2 regions of the Paenibacillus sp. 481 genome follow, and region 2 is predicted to be linked to the other one. Evidence: riboswitches for the same ligand, from Rfam matches in the RefSeq annotation. Region 2 holds a riboswitch; the other holds the start of a gene.
The links. A riboswitch is a leader RNA that binds a small molecule or an ion and turns the genes downstream of it on or off. The one in region 2 is predicted to bind glycine.

Region 1: it holds a riboswitch for glycine, as region 2 does, so the genes downstream of both, gcvT (glycine cleavage system aminomethyltransferase GcvT) here and KIK04_RS08860 (alanine/glycine:cation symporter family protein) in region 2, are expected to answer to the same signal.

Annotation. Positions count from the first base shown of each region.
Region 1 covers NZ_CP075175.1:5,634,122-5,637,278, forward strand. The annotation lists gene gcvH (glycine cleavage system protein GcvH) at 518-907, opposite strand; glycine riboswitch at 1,095-1,190, shown strand; gene gcvT (glycine cleavage system aminomethyltransferase GcvT) at 1,489-2,670, shown strand; gene gcvPA (aminomethyl-transferring glycine dehydrogenase subunit GcvPA) at 2,667-3,157, shown strand, end outside.
Region 2 covers NZ_CP075175.1:2,079,544-2,082,700, forward strand. The annotation lists gene KIK04_RS08855 (alpha/beta hydrolase family protein) at 1-1,052, shown strand, start outside; glycine riboswitch at 1,267-1,366, shown strand; gene KIK04_RS08860 (alanine/glycine:cation symporter family protein) at 1,620-2,957, shown strand; gene KIK04_RS08865 (retropepsin-like aspartic protease) at 3,057-3,157, opposite strand, start outside.

The DNA of each region.
Region 1 (3,157 bases), 2.1 Mb from region 2:
CACGTTCCTTCTTCTTCGCACGAGCACTCTGGCCGCAGAACTTGGGATGTATTGGAGCTCATAGATGGCTTACAGAACGTTGCGGCGATCGTAGTCTCTTTACAGATGGAGCATGATTCCGTACTATGGACACCGTCACGGTAGACAATCCACATTTGCGGGCGACATCAAAAATGGTAGACTTCGTTACAATGTAATCCTCACCCCCTCTCATGCTTAAGGCATATGTGAGAACTGGTACTGGAAATTCGGAACATGAAATTTGGGAACCGAAAGTTAAAAGCCTTTAACTTTTGTCATGTCGTTAGGGATGTTGGGAAGTTGGGATGTTATTACGTGCTGCGCACTGCGTATTCATCATTATGTATGCGATGTATGCGAGGAACCATCATGCTGACCGATATGGTAGGTAAATGAACAGCAATGGCTTGGCTGTGAAAGTGAGTCATCCGTGATGTCTAAGTTAAAGTTGACGCCCGCTCACAATAAAAAACAAGGCGTCAACCCGATGCATATACTACGAAATATGAGATTGATATTGCGCTGGTGTTAATAATGACTTTAATGCTTCTTCTACACTACCTGCGACTTCAATTTCAAAAATCCAGCCGTCGCCGTACGGATCGCTGTTTAGCTTTTCAGGTTCATTCACTAGCGATTCATTAATGCTTGTAATCGTCCCTGATACAGGGCAATACAACTCGGATACGGTCTTAACAGATTCAATAGAGCCGATGCTGTCATTAGCAGATACAGTAGCACCTACGTTAGGGAATTCAACAAATACGATGTCCCCTAACAAGGTTTGAGCGTGATCGGAAATACCGACACGGATCGTACGATCTTGAACCACTATCGCCCACTCATGCTCTTCGCTATACACGAAATTGTCTCTAATTTCACTCATCATAACGCCTCATTTCCTCATCAGTTATAAGGTATTGTCTCAAGCGCTTACAATGTATAATTTTAACACCATCTAGCGTATTTCAGTTCGCTAGTAACTGTCAAGTAGGGATATCTTAACCGAAAATTAATTTGACAACGTCCGGAAGCATCGAGTAAAAATGATAGTAGAACAACTTTATATGCGGATGAAGTTATAGGGAGAGATCACTGTGTTATAGGTGACGCCGAAGGAGTAAGCCCCCACGGGTGAATCTCTCAGGCAAAAGGACCTTTAATGGACGCACCTCTGGAGAGAGCCCACTCACATCGCGATTGTACTTATGCTTATAGACGGCATGATTGAACGTGGTGCGACGAGGGTCACCCAAGGGGAAACTCGCGACTCGCGACTTTCGACATCATAGAGACTCACATCACATACACGCGTGCGAGGTAACTCTCAGGTACAAAGGACAGAGCTCAAAGAATTAGATATGCGGCTGCATGTGGTCATGCTGCTGGATGTCGTGTTCTTTGCTCTGTCTTTTTTTGTTATTCATTCGTTTGATGAAGTGCCTAAGTCGATAACGAGGTGATGTCATGACAACCTTACAACGAACGCCATTGTTTCCCTTATACGCCGCCCACCCTGCTGCTCGCTGTATTGATTTTGGGGGCTGGGAGCTGCCTGTCCAATTTAGCAGTATTACGCAGGAGCACGAGGCTGTTCGCCAGCGTGCAGGCTTGTTCGATGTGTCCCATATGGGAGAGTTTTATGTAAGCGGTTCCGCTGCACAAGCGTTTTTGCAATACGTTACGACAAACGATGTGACCCGCTTAGAAAATGGGCAGGCGCAATATTCCCTGCTATGTTATCCCGATGGCGGAGTCGTCGATGATCTGCTCGTATACCGCATTCAGGAGCAGTACTTTATGCTAGTTGTGAATGCTTCCAACATTGAGAAAGATTGGAGCTGGCTGCAACGCGCACTTACCGATGCCGGAGACCGTTTTCAAGACGGCGTCGTCATGGAGAACGCTTCTGAACAGACGGCACTGCTGGCGGTCCAAGGCCCAGCGGCTGTTGCTATCGTGTCGCAATTGACCGATGCGCCTGTCGCTTCGTTAGCCGGATTCCGCTTCGTGCCAGATGCGCTCGTCAGCGGTGTGCGTGCGCTTGTATCACGCACAGGCTACACGGGTGAAGACGGCTTTGAGCTATACGTAGCAGCGGACGATGCCCCGCAATTGTGGCAAGCCTTGCTACAAGCTGGCGCGCCGCATGGCTTAGTGCCAGCTGGCCTAGGTGCGCGCGACACGCTGCGCTTCGAAGCTAAACTGCCGCTCTACGGGCAAGAGCTGTCGGCGCACATCTCGCCACTGGAGGCAGGGCTGCAATGGTTCGTGAAGCTCGATACCGACGATTTTATCGGACGCGAGGCGCTTATCCAGCAAAAAACAGCTGGCTTACCGCGCAAGCTCGTTGGCATTGAAATGATCGATCGCGGCATCCCGCGCTCACACTATGCCGTCTACAACACTGACGGCAAGCAGATCGGGGAAGTGACGACGGGCACGCAATCCCCTACACTCAAGCGTAATCTCGGGCTTGCCTTAATTGATGCCGCTTACAGCACACTCGACACGGACGTATTCGTTGATGTGCGCGGGAAACAGTTGAAGGCGCGCGTTATCAAGGCCCCTTTTTATAAACGGACACCAAGTCAGCCCGCAGCAGGAACGCACACTGACGGAACTCATACAGAAGGAGCGAAACAATGAAGAAGCAGAAGCATCGCTACATCCCGATGACGGAGCAAGATCAAATTGATATGATGCAAACGATCGGCATTTCGTCTATAGAAGAGTTGTTTCGCGATATTCCAGCCGCGGTACGCTATGAAGGCATCTTGCCGATGTCCTCTGCCTTAGACGAGCAAGCAATGCTCCTGCATATGAAGGATCTGGCAGGACGCAATGCTGACTTTGAGCAATATGTGAGCTTTTTAGGCGCAGGCATTTACGATCATCACGTGCCGGTCGTCATTAATCACGTGATTTCACGCTCCGAATTTTATACGGCTTATACGCCGTATCAAGCAGAAATTAGCCAAGGCGAACTGCAAGCCATTTTCGAGTTCCAGTCTTACATTTGCGAATTGACAGGAATGGCTGTCGCGAATGCAAGCATGTATGACGGCGCCACAGCGTTAGCAGAAGCTGGGGCTTTGGCAAGCGGTGCAACAAAGCGCAAGCAGCTTATCGTCTC
Region 2 (3,157 bases):
ACGATGAAAGCGACAAACGGGAGCTAATGGTGCAAGTCTGGTATCCCGCTGATCTAGCTGACAAGAACACGCGTAGGCAGAGCAAAGCGCTTTTTCCAGAACAACGGGACATATTTGAAACCTATATGCAGGAGTACGCGAAACTGTTTAAACTGCCCTCATCTTTACTAGACTACTGGAAATATGCGCGCAGCCATTCTTACGAACATGCAGAATTGCACCCTGCTACAAAGCCATATCCGTTAGTGCTAATCAGCCATGGGATGGGAACGAGCAGAATCATGCATACTGCACAAGCTGAACATTTAGCTAGTCATAGGTACATAGTGGCCGCCATCGATCACACTTATAGTAGTGTGGCAACCGCTTTTCCTGCTGGAAACGTCACTGGCTATACGACAGAGATAAATGGAAGTAATTTTTATGAGGTTGGTAAAAAAGTTGGAGCAGTATGGACGGAAGATGTTCATTTTGTGATTAAACAATTTCAGCAGCTGAATGCTGGAACGATGGGAACGGTGGGCCGTGCATTTAAAGGGAAAATAGATGTGCATAACATCGGCGTGATGGGGCATTCTTTTGGAGGAGCTACGGCTTTCAATGCTGGTTACTTGAACCCTCACATTAAAGCCGTGATTAACATGGATGGAACGATTATTGAAGTGGACAATCGAACGGACATTAATAAGCCATTTCTATTTATGAAAACCGACAATTATCGAGACATTATTAAAAAGAGCCAGCAAGGTCAAGTTCCCGATGCACAACTCAAGAAACATATTGCTGCTGAGTTAGCCATTATGGATCGTGTCGTTAAACATGGTGGTAGCTTGTTATTTGTAGAAGGTAGTGGTCATTTTAACTTTACAGACTTCCAGCTGTTTTCTGAGTTATTGAAGTTTACGGGCGCAACGGGCGAAATACACGGCGAACGATCCGCGTTTATTGTGAATCAGTACGTACTGGACTTTTTTAATAAGCATTTAAAAGGAACTGGCGGCGAGTTAATGGACGGTGTTAGTGACGCGTTTCCTGAAGTCACTTTTTATTGATACTGTTGTGACGTTTTGAATGAAATATGGCTTTCATTACCATTAGTTTCCCCCTTGCGAAATGGTAGTCTGTTCTCTACAATGTAATTTACAACTTTATAACTGGATGAAGTTTGCGGGAGATAGGCATATGTCTGGCCGAAGGGGTACGCTCTCAGGCGCTTGATCAGATCAATGGATTCGATTATTGATTGTGGCAAGCAGGACCGTAAATGGACAGGACTCTGGAGAGACTCCGTTATGGGGCACCGAAGGGGCAAAGCGAGTTGGATAGACTCGCTCAAACTCTCAGGTAAAAGGACAGGGATGTAGAAATAGATATCGTAAGTGATTTGTATCTATGTTATTTTTGCTGCATGTATGCACGTACATTCGCAAGTTTGCGAATGTTTACTTGTTTTTGCATGGTAATACATGAATTTTCGTTTATTTTCATCATTTTTCATGTGTTTGCAAATTGCAGAACTAACTTACGCTATGAACATTATTCTGCACACATGTCCCCAGAGTCAAATCAGCTGATTTGGCTCTTTTTATGTTTACATTTTGCGAGGGGAAATGGTCATTATGGTAGAACAATGGTTGGACAGTATTGGTAAAATTGTATGGGGGCCGCCGCTGCTTATATTGCTGGTCGGAACGGGAATCTTGTTTACGTTGCGGCTTGGCTTACTGCAATTGTTTCGCCTGCCTTTGGCTTTGAAGCTTGTATTTAAGGCTAAAAATGAAGGCGAAGGTGATGTTTCCAGCTTCGGTGCACTCGCTACGGCACTGGCTGCGACAATCGGGACAGGTAATATTGTTGGTGTGGCAACCGCCATCAAGGTTGGTGGGCCAGGTGCGTTATTCTGGATGTGGATGGCAGCGTTCTTCGGTATGGCGACGAAGTATGCGGAAGGGCTGCTAGCCGTGAAGTATCGCAGCATCGATGACAACGGACAAGTGCTAGGCGGTCCGATGTATTATATAGAGAAAGGGCTTGGCAAGAAGTTCAAGCCATTGGCTGTCTTTTTTGCAGTTAGCGGGGTGCTTGTGGCGTTATTCGGGATCGGTACGTTCCCGCAAATTAACGCGATTGCCTCTTCCACGCAGGTAAGCCTAGGCATTCCTGTCGTGATCACCGCAGCGGTTGTTACGGTGCTAACTGCCTTGGTGACGATCGGCGGCATTCAGAACATTAGCCGCACGGCGACAACAATCGTGCCTACGATGGCTATCGTGTACTTTGTAGCAAGCTGTATCGTACTGATTGCCTACGCGGATCGAATTCCGCAGGCGATATCACTCGTCTTTCACGGCGCCTTTAACGCAACAGCGGCTGGCGGCGGATTCCTTGGAGCCACGGTTATGATGGCGATTCAAAACGGTATCGCCCGCGGCGTGTTCTCGAACGAGTCCGGACTAGGCAGCACGCCAATTGCCGCTGCGGCCGCGAAGACGAAGTGGCCGGCAGAGCAGGGACTCGTGTCGATGACGGGTACCTTTTTCGATACGATTATTGTGTGCTCCTTGACGGGCTTAACGCTGATCGTTACGGGCGTATGGAATGGCTCGACAGAAGGCGCTGCGATGACGCAGGCAGCTTTTGACGCGGTGCTGCCGTTTGGATCAGTGATCTTGACGGTATGCCTGATCTTGTTCGCTTTTACAACGATACTCGGTTGGAATTACTACGGTGAGCGTTGCATCGTTTATTTGTTCGGGGTGAAGGCTATATTGCCTTATCGCATTGTGTTTATTTGTATCATCGGCATGGGTGCATTTATTAAGCTGGATGTGATCTGGAAGCTGTCGGACATTGTGAACGGCTTAATGGCTTTGCCGAATCTCGTAGCGTTACTGGCCTTGTCGGGTGTGGTGGTTAGCGAGACCAAGCTGTATTGGGAGCATTTGAGTAAGAAATAATAGTTCGGATTAAAAAAGCGACCTTACGATTACGAGGTCGCTTTTTTAATGATGAGGCTTTTTAAAAAATAACTCTGGAATTTACGCCTATAGTGACAACTAATATCTTATTGTCATTTCACTAGCATCAATCACTAGACCTGCTGCTTTTATAAAATCAAAACCAATTATTCCATCAATCTCAAGACCATAGTCCATTC